Regions from separate parts of the Lacicoccus kunmingensis DSM 17847 genome, predicted to be linked through region 1. Evidence: riboswitches for the same ligand, from Rfam matches in the RefSeq annotation. Region 1 holds a riboswitch; the other holds the start of a gene.
What was found. A riboswitch is a leader RNA that binds a small molecule or an ion and turns the genes downstream of it on or off. The one in region 1 is predicted to bind thiamine pyrophosphate.

Region 1 (5,315 bases):
ATCGAAGGTGATAAAGATTGACCATATCGTATGATGAAATACATATATGGCATCATCATGCGTTTTTACCGTGTTTATGGAGGGTAGAGAATTAAAAGTGACAATACTGATCTGGGAGTGATGTGATGGCTACGTTTTTGATGCTTGTGATCATCGGTGCGATATCAGGGTTTATTTTAGGACTCGTGATGAAGATTGTACGTATGGTGACAGGGAATGAAGGTGAGATTCTGCTTTATAACATGGATTACATTCCGATACTTAAGCGCTGGGCGGATAAAAACATTACCGGTCTTATATTTCATTATATGACGTGCATCGTCAGTGCGGTTGTGCTGTTTTATCTGCTTGTGCCACTTGGCTTTGAAAAGGCCATCTGGCCGTATGTGCTCGTCTATTCTGCCGGCGGCGGGGTTTTATTTTTCCTGAGTATGCTGACACCGACACCGCCGAGCCATAAAGACGTTGCTGCATGGGTGAACTGGACCGTGAGCCATGCGATTTTTGGCGTATCCGTCGGCCTGCTCATATATTTATGGATTTAAAAAAGCACTCGAGGTTAAGACTCAAGTGCTTTTGAATGTTAAATTAAGTCCTGATATATTTCGCTTACGATTTCATGGTTCGGTTTCATGCCGATGTTTTTGGTCAGCACACCAAGCAGGTGTCCTTCATGCATATGCTCCTCGAGATCCGGAACCAATTCGTTGCTTCCGACGAGGTAGGCACCTTCCAGTCCGCGGTCTTTGATCTCTTTACCGAGCCTTGGTGCGAGATTTTTATACCAACGGTTTTTATTTTCATCGAAACGGCGTTCAAAATGGTCCTGGTTGGAACCCCTTGAGCCGACTGATACACCGCTGCTGTAGTCGAGCCAGTCTTCACGGTTCAAATCCCAGCTGAAAGTGAGCTCATCGATGATGGAGCCGAGCTCTGTTTCAATAAAACGCGCATCCATCTGTTGCAGTACGATGATTGCTGATTTCGGATACTTCTGGACCATCGCCTGAAGCTGCTGCATGGCAGGTATCTTCTCCCAATGCAGTGTGGTTGTGACAGGTACCTGCAGAATCTTTTCTTCCCACAGCTCCTCGTCGGCCGAAGCTGTAATCATCAGACCTTTCTGCAGTTCCATCTGCAACTCTCCTACGCGGCCCTCAACCTTTTTAAGCAGTTTCTTCAATACTTTCTTCTCAGGTTCCTGTGCTGTATTATCAGCATAATTCTTCATTTCCTTAATCTCGTTTTTCAAGTGGATTTTCCACTCACCGTTATTCAAATCCGGGTTACTTGCATCCGTGTTCAAATATAACGTCAGTACCCCTATTGCATCCTCTTTTTCGTTAATACGGCTAATATCTTTTCTTACAGACATAAAATTCTGCCCCCTCTTAAAGTTGCGTTTATGTGTTCTAATGAAAAGATGCTTCATTGTATACGCTTTCTCTCCATCTTCCCTTGATACAGACGAATAAAACATACATTACGCTTCCGACAGCCACTTCTCAAAAGTATATGACATCTCCCAGAATGCCAGTTCATAGTTTTTTGCGATGACAAACTGTTCGATGATTTTTTTCCTTTCATCCTCGCCGGCTTTGTCTGCCAGTTCATCCATGAGATCAATCATTTCCTGCGTCGATTCCTGGAACCAGTCGCTGGCGTACATCTGAATCCAGTTGCGGTAGATTTCCTCATCCGGATTCTCGTCTTTATATTTCATCCCGATATCCGCATACAGCCAGTAGCACGGCAGTATTGCCGCGATGATCTGAGCGAGGCTGCCTGATAATGATGCCCTGTACAAATGTGACGTATAGGCATAGGCTGTCGGTGCCGGTTTGAAGTTTTTGATATCCTCATCTGTGATGTTCAAAATTTCAGCATGTTCCTTATGGACCGTCAGTTCCGCTTCAGCAGTAGTCTTCGCTTTTTCAGCCAGGCTCGCAGACACACTGAAGTCATCCGCATGAGCCGCTGCGAATGCATGGACTTTCCCGTAATGCTTCAAATAATAAATATCCTGCATAATATAATTCTTGAATGTTTCAAGCGGCAGATCGCCTTTGGCGATGTCCTTTACAAACGGGTGATTCACACTTTTGTCCCAGCTGTCTTTCGTTCTTTCTCTCAACTCTTCTGAAAAACGCATAAAAAAATTCCTCCTGTGAGTCGTTCCGACTGAAGGAGGAAAGGATTGATGTTTATATATTGATTTGATTTTTATTCAATAATAAATTTATCCACTTCCCTCCGCTGGTATTAACCAGTTCAGGTTCAAAGGGTACTTCTCAAGCCTTTCAGACTGCCCCCAGTTGGAACGTATTTGGTTTATGCTTCAAATATATCTGAGTTGTTCAAATACTTCAAGGAAAGTTCTATTTCTTATCGCGGTTGGTCATTTTATATTGCTCACCTTTACCGTCGTAAGTAGTCCATAATCTCCCCATCACTGTTTCGTCAGCATCGTCACTGCTTCCACATGGTTTGTCTGTGGGAAGAGATCCACCGGCGTGACCGGGTTGACTGAATAACCGCCTTGCTCGCTCAATATTTTCAAGTCCCGCTGCAGCGTGCTCGGGTTACATGAAATATAAACGATCTTTTCCGGTGCCACTTCAACCAGACTGTTCAAAAAGTCTTCATGACAGCCTTTTCTCGGCGGGTCGACGAATACGAGATCCGGCTTGATACCATCCGCCACAAGCTGCTTCATAACGACTTCGGATTTGCCCAAATAATACTCTGCATTATCGATGCCGTTAAGTTTCGCGTTCTCTCGGGCATCTTCAACGGCGGAGTCCACGACTTCGATTCCGATGATCTTCTTCACGTGATCTGCTGCGACCTGACCGATGGTCCCGATACCGCAGTACGTATCGATGATTGTCTCGTCACCTTTCAAGTCAGCAATTTTCAGCGCTTCGTTGTACAGTTTTTCCGTCTGTTCATGGTTCACTTGGTAAAACGAACGCGCACGGATATTGAATTTTTTGCCGAGTAGTTGGTCGGTAATGTATTCAGCGCCATACAGCACTTTCGTCTCGGAACCGTAAATTACATTTGTCTTATCCATGTTGATATTCTGAACGATGCTCGTAATCGTCGGAAATTTTTCAACCAGTATCTTTATGATATCGCCGAATGGATTTTTATGGCCATTTGTAATAAAGCCCACCTGGACTTCAGAATCATCATGGTTCGAGCGGATGATCAGATGACGCAGCAGCCCTTTATGCTTATGCTCGTCATAAATGGATATATTGAACGTTTTAAGCAGCTCACGGACTTCATTCATAATATCGTTATGAATGTTCTTTTGAATCATGCAGTGCTTGATATCAATGATGTCATGGCTCCGCGGTCTGTACAGTCCAAGCTTCAGCTCACCGTTCACTTTCTGCACGGGAATCTGTGACTTGTTGCGATAATAACTCGGCGCATCCATGCCGATCGTCTCATGCACATCCACACCGAGCTTCGCCTGGCGGTTGATGTTCGCTTCAACAGTACCCTTTTTGAACGTCTGCTGTTCATTGTAACTGAGCGGCTGAATCTGACAGCCGCCGCACTGATAATAATATTCACACGGCGGTACAATCCGTTCACGCGCCGGCTCAATCACTTTTGTCATCTTGCCGTAGCCGAACTTTTTATTCGCCTTGATCACTTTGAATTCTATTTCTTCATCTTTCAGCACGTCCTGGACGAAGATCGGATAGTTGTCGATTTTCACTACACCGAGTCCCTGGTGTGTATAGTCCAAAACTGTACTTGTATAATATTCATTCTTAACGGGTTGTGTCATTTATATCCCTCTTACATTTCAATTTCGTACCAGCTGAAACCATCATCAATTGTTCTGATATGCCTGATCGGTTCATCTTTGATGTAATCCCGTGCTTTTGTCGCAGAAATAAAGTAATATTTGCCGGAAGGTACCACCGTTATTGGATGTTTCAGTTCAAATTCGGGTTCAGTTTTCATGTAATCGATGACGATGTCACGTATCGATTTATCCGATTCATACAGCACTTCCTGGTCTCTTAAAAACGGTGTATACGCAACCCGGTAGTTGTGTGCCGGGATGAGGAACGCATCGTCCGGTCTGATTTCCCTGCCTCTATATGAAACCGAGACGATTCGTTGTGAATCGCTGATCTTTTTCGCGGAACTCGAGTATCTCGGCGGCTGTGAAATATCAATCGTATATTCGAGATCGATGAACACATCAAAATTGTATCCGGGAAACCCTGCACGCGAGCGGTTCGGGGACAGGATGTTCTCATCTTTATCCGATGTAAACTGGGAGGCGCTCCATTCGAGCCATTCCTTCAGTATATCACCGGTCACTTTGATGATCTTGAAGCTGTTCGCATGCTTGTAAATATCGATTGCATCGCTCAAAGTGAATGTTCCCGCATCTATGACCGTAAAGTCAGTCGCACCGTCGCGTCCGGATTTCACTGCCGAAGAAAACGCCAGTACCGGAAGATCCGGAAGTTCAATGTCATCTCTGATTTTAAAAGTATAATCCTTAACCGCTTCGGCCACTGCCTGTACTGAGTAGGACGGCGCCACCCTTGAAAAATACGAGTGCCACGGGGTCTTTATTTCTCCGAATTCAGTGCTCAGAAATTTGAGCACTTCATCATGACGGGTTTCATAACGTGATAAGTATTCCGGTGTCAGTTCAATCGATTCCGCATTGATCAGCTGGGCTTTGGAATCTGTAATCTGCACGCCGTCTGTCATGTCGATTTCAAAAGTCAGCTTGCCGAGATGACTCGCCTGCACGCCCGGTTGCACCATCGGCACGCCGTTCACCGTCCCTTTGACGATATCGAGCGTGCTCACATCGATTTCGTAACCATCATGTGGAAACAGTTCGTGTGTATGGCCGAAGACGATGCCGTCGATGTCTTTCAGGAAGGTCATCAGAAACGTCTGATTCTCACCGAATCGTTCCATATCTTCCTTCGCCCGGCTCATTCCGGAATGGGACAGAAGAATGACGAGATCTGCACCACGGTCTTTCAGCACCTGTACTTCCGCATCAATGGACTCTTTCATCGAAGATACTTCCACATTGCCTTCCAGGTTATATTTGTCCCACTTCATAATCTGTGTCGGCACGGCACTGACAAATCCGATGTTCAGCCTGCCGTCCGTCGTATCACACGGCATCAGGACATGCCTGTCCACTTTATCTTTTAAAGGATTGTCCAAAAAATCTATATTCGAATTGATAATTGGTATATTTACTTTATTAAAAATATCATTTAAATAATCCAGCCCAAAATTAAATTCATGGT
Region 2 (5,315 bases), on a different contig from region 1:
GGAGAGCATCCGTTTTGACGAGGCGATCTATCCGCAATTCCGTGAGCTTCTTGAAACGCACGGCGATGAATACACGAAAACGTTTTACGGGATTCCGCCGGACGAGGCGAAGAGCCTTCTTAAAAAGTACAGGGAAGATGTTGAGAGCAACCGTCCAATCGAGTTTGTCGGTGCTGAGACGAACATCTGTATCCTTGCGAATGTCATGGTGATACAGAATGTCTTTCCTCAGGCGGAGATCATGTTGAATAAAAATCTGGTCGCCAGTACGAGTGATAAACTTCATGATATGTCGATCGAAGTACTATCCAATATGAATGTGACAATTACTGGATAGGCCGGCTGTTCATAAGCAGCCGGTTTTTATTTTTTTGAAAAATCGGACTACTAATTATTACGAAATTATGTCATAATATAACTAATACTTCGGTACTCGAAAGAAATGTGGTGTGGCATGTGTTAAAGATTTTTAAGAAATCATTTAAATATAAGTGGTTTATGGCGATAGCGCTGTTATGTATGTTGACGGAACTGACTGTCGAGCTGCTGCAGCCATTTTTCATTTCCAAAGTGATTGATGACGGTATTGTCATGGAGGAGCTTGAAGTTGTGTGGTTGTACCTTGGTGTCATGCTTGGGCTCAGTCTCCTGTCATTCATTGCGGGAATCATCAACTCGTATTTTGCGAGTTTCGTCGCGACAAGTTTCAGTCACGACCTCAGAATGGCGATTTTTAAAAGGATTCAGAATTTCACTTTGACGACGCTGTCCAAATTTCCGACGTCGAGTCTGATTACACGTCTGACCCAGGATGTTCTGATGACAGAAATGCTGTTGTACATGTCGCTCAGAATCGTGCTCAGGGCACCGCTTCTTGTCATCGGTTCTCTCGTCATGTCATTTGTCGTCAATCCGACGCTCGGTTTTTATTTATCTTTACTGACGCCGGTCCTTTTAATATTTTTATACATAGCGGCAAAACACGGTGCAAAAATATTTTTACGCGTCCAGAGACGTCTGGACAAGCTGAACCGTTTCATCCAGCAAAACCTGGAAGCGGTGCGTCTGATCAAGGCGAACGATCGTGCATCATTTGAAAACAACAAGTTTTTCGGTGTTGCAGGCAAGCTTAAAAATGATACGGTCAGCGGGCTCAGATTGATGGAGTCGATACTGCCTGTATTGCTCCTCATCATGAACTCGAGTCTGTTGATTGTCATATGGGCATCCTCGGATCTGCTGTCAGCCGGCAATGTTCAGATTGGTGAAGTGGTTGCGGTCATCAACTACGGCCTCAGAATGCAGGGCGGATTCTCGATGTTTGCATTCATCATCATTGCATACTCACGTTCCAAAGCGAGTAGTGAGCGTATGAACGCGGTGCTTGATTCACCGATTACAGAAAATAATCATGAGACAATCAATCAGGAAGCGAAAGCAGGTTCTGTACGCTTCAGCAATGTATCGTTCAAATATCCGGGCTCGACCCGATATGTATTAAAAGATATTTCATTTGAAGTTGCTGAAAATGAAAATCTCGTCATCATGGGCGGTACCGGGTCCGGCAAGAGTACTCTGATCAGCCTGATTCCAAGAATGTATGATGTGGTCGAAGGGAATGTCTACGTCAATGACATCAATGTGCAGGACTGGAATGAAGAAGATCTCAGACAGACAATCGGCTATGTGCCGCAGTCAGCGATACTCTTTTCCGGTTCGATTTATGAAAATCTGCTGTGGGGCGACGACGAAGCGCTTCATTCCGATATCATCGCTTCGACAGAAAAAGCACAGATTCATGAAAACATCGAAGGGTTCGACCATCAGTATAAAACGATTGTCGGCCAGCGCGGTGTGACACTTTCCGGCGGACAGAAACAGAGATTGTCGATTGCGCGTGCACTTGTGCGTCGGCCGTCGATACTCATTTTGGATGACAGTACATCCGCACTCGACATCAAAACCGAGTCGGCTCTGTGGGAAGCCTTGAATGAAGAGAAGGCGACACGCATCGTCATCACACAAAAAATCGTCACTGCAGAAACGGCGGACAGGGTCATTCTTTTGGATGACGGCAGAATCAGCGCAACCGGGACGCATTCGGAGCTGCTTGAAAAGTCTGAGCTGTACCGCCGTATCAACGCATCCCAAAATGAAGGGGGGCATATCGATGATTGATAAAATAAAAAGACCGTTCGGCTATGAACCGATTTTAACGAAGGAAGATCTGAAGAGTAAAAAGAAAAAAGAGGATCAGCGTGCTAATGATTTCTGGGGGACGCTGGCCCGCCTCTGGCAATTCATGAGAGGGGAGCGGCGTTTATTATACTTCATCATCTTCGTTGTGATGATAACAAGTCTATTGACCATCGCCGGTCCGTTCCTCGTCGGACAGACGGTGGACAACTATCTCGTCGTCCAGGAGTTCGACGGACTGATCGGGGTATTAGTGTTCATCTTCTTTGTATATCTGATGTCATCGGTTACCCAGTACGTGGCATCATTTTTGATGGTGGGGCTCGCACAAAGGACAATCTATAATTTAAGGGTCCGTTTATTTTCACATATGCAGGAGCTGTCGGTCCGATTTTTTGATAAAAGGCAGCACGGTGAACTGATGAGCCGTATGACGAATGATATTGAAACATTGTCACAGACGATGAACTCGTCATTCATCCAGTTTACAACGAGTATAGTCACGCTGATCGGTACAGTTTCGGTGATGTTATATTTAAGTCCGCTGCTGACACTGCTTACCATGACCATCATCCCGGTGCTCATCTTCGGTGTGGCATTCGTGACGAAAAGGACCGGTCCGCTTTATAAACAGAGACAAAGGCGGACCGGAGAGCTGAACGGCTACATTGAAGAAGTCGTCTCCGGCCAGGAAATCGTCAAAGTCTTCTCTCAGGAAGACAGGACGATTGATGATTTTGAGAAACGTGCAGGCAAACTGAAGCACGTGACGTTCTGGGCGTTGCTTTATGCAGGTTTCATCCCTAAAATAATGAACATGCTGAACAACATCAGCTTTGCGATCGTTGCCGGTGCCGGCGGTCTGATGGCACTTTACACTGACGGTCTTGTGACGATCGGTACGATTGTTATTTTCGCAGAATTTGCAAGGCAGTTTACGCGTCCGCTTGCGGATTTGTCCAACCAGTTCAACCAGGTGCTGTCCGCAATTGCGGGTGCTGAGCGCGTGTTCCAGATTATCGATACACAAGAGGAATCCGATGACGGCACAATCGAAGATCAGACGATCGAAGGTAAAATCGATTTTAAAAATGTGTATTTTTCTTATGACAAGGAACAGTTTGAACCGACCATACGGGATCTGTCATTTTCCATCGATGCCGGTGAGTCTGTCGCCCTGATCGGTGCGACGGGCGCCGGCAAGACGACGGTCATGCAGCTGCTCGCCCGTTTCTACGAAGTGGACGGCGGGGAAGTGCTGATCGACGGAACGAATCTGACGGATTACAAACGTCATAATGTCCGTTCGCAGACGGCATTTGTCCTGCAGGATCCGTACTTGTTCGAATCGACCATCAGGGAAAATATCCGCTACGGCAAACTGGATGCAACGGACGAGGAAGTGGTTGAAGCGGCGAAGCTCGCGAATGCGCATGACTTCATCGTTCAGCTTGAAGACGGTTATGACACAGTACTCGAACTGGATGAAGGGTTTATTTCACAGGGACAGAAGCAGTTGATTTCCATCGCCCGTGCACTCATTACAGATCCCGCCATCCTCCTTCTTGATGAAGCGACATCCAGTATCGACACGGTGACCGAGCTCAAAATCCAGGAAGCGCTCGAGCATCTGATGAAAGGGCGGACGAGCATCATCATCGCCCACCGTCTGAACACAATCAAGGCGGTGGACAGAATATTTGTATTGGAACAGGGACAGATGCTGGAATCCGGTTCGGAAAAACAGCTCCTTGAGAAAAAAGGCCGCTACTATGAAATGATAAATGCCAAATAACTTCACAAAATACATTAAGTGTACTATCATACTAATTAACTGAATAATAAACACATCCACTAGGGGTGCCCGTCATGGGCTGAGATTTACCCTTATACCTGATCTAGATCATGCTAGCGTAGGAAAGTGGCATATTTCATATATGCACACCGTACGTTTGCGGTGTGTTTTTTTATTTGGAAATATAATTTTAGGAGTTTGGTTATGGCAAAAAGAAACGGTCTGACTTTGACGGATGTACTCATTACTGTTGTCATCGGTTTTGTATTTGCAGTGATTTATTCGCTATGGGGCGCAGTGTATACGGTGCTTCAGCCGCTCGGACTGCATTTGAATGAACTTGCATACGGCATGTGGTTCATTGCAGCAGTCGTTGCGTATTTAATTTTGAGGAAGCCGGGTGTTGCACTGCTCGCCGAGTTTGCGGCAGGTGCCGGTGAAACGATTGTCACGCTGCAGTTCGATGTATTTTTAATCGTCTATGCGCTGCTTCAGGGACTCGCATGTGAAATTGTTTTTGCCCTGTTCAAATATGAAAGCACAAAGATGATGACGGCGGTATACGCAGGAATTGCGGCGGCACTGATTACACTGCCAATCGACTGGTTTTACGGATATCTCGCTGAAGTGGCGACATGGAATATCGTATTGATGTTCTCGTTAAGAATTTTAAGCGCAGCATTAATCGCGGGTGTGCTTGCACATCTTATATACCAGGCATTGAAAGAGACCGGCGTACTGAAGTTTGTAGGCGGACGCAAATTAAATCACGATGAAGGATTGTAGACGACTTGGCTATTGAAATAAAGAACCTCAGGCTGAAATTTCCTGAAACAGACAAAAGACAGTTCAGCAATTTGAATATAAAAATAAACACCGGAGAAAAGGTGCTGATGCTCGGGCCATCAGGTTCGGGAAAAAGTACACTGCTCAATCTGCTCGGCGGCAATATACCGAGAAGCATGGACATTCCTTTTAAAGCGGACGTCCTTGATGTCGACACCGGTGCCGCATATGTCTTCCAGGATCCGGATTCACAGTTTACGATGCCGACCGTCGTTGAAGAGCTCGCGTTCATTTTGGAAAACAGAAGTGTCCCGCAGGGTGAGATGGAAGAGAAAATCCGGGATGCACTGGACAAAGTGGGGCTGAAAACGGATTTTAAGATGCCGATCAACAATTTATCCGGCGGCATGAAACAGCGTCTCGCAATCGCTTCGGCACTGCTTCAAAAGAGCGGCACGCTGCTCCTCGATGAACCGACAAGCATGCTTGGTGCGGCATCGGTCGGCGGGCTTTGGCAGACGCTTGAAAATGTCTGGGC

Region 2: it holds a riboswitch for thiamine pyrophosphate, as region 1 does, so the genes downstream of both, BO48_RS00790 (ECF transporter S component) here and tenA (thiaminase II) in region 1, are expected to answer to the same signal.

What each region holds. Positions count from the first base shown of each region.
Region 1 covers NZ_JCANUC010000010.1:86,793-92,107, reverse strand. The annotation lists gene BO48_RS10740 (hypothetical protein) at 126-545, shown strand; gene BO48_RS10735 (VLRF1 family aeRF1-type release factor) at 584-1,375, opposite strand; gene tenA (thiaminase II) at 1,484-2,152, opposite strand; TPP riboswitch at 2,232-2,323, opposite strand; gene rlmD (23S rRNA (uracil(1939)-C(5))-methyltransferase RlmD) at 2,450-3,808, opposite strand; gene BO48_RS10720 (5'-nucleotidase C-terminal domain-containing protein) at 3,820-5,315, opposite strand, start outside.
Region 2 covers NZ_JCANUC010000001.1:158,934-164,248, forward strand. The annotation lists gene BO48_RS00775 (cysteine hydrolase family protein) at 1-337, shown strand, start outside; gene BO48_RS00780 (ABC transporter ATP-binding protein) at 499-2,178, shown strand; gene BO48_RS00785 (ABC transporter ATP-binding protein) at 2,171-3,991, shown strand; TPP riboswitch at 4,043-4,133, shown strand; gene BO48_RS00790 (ECF transporter S component) at 4,196-4,777, shown strand; gene BO48_RS00795 (ABC transporter ATP-binding protein) at 4,783-5,315, shown strand, end outside.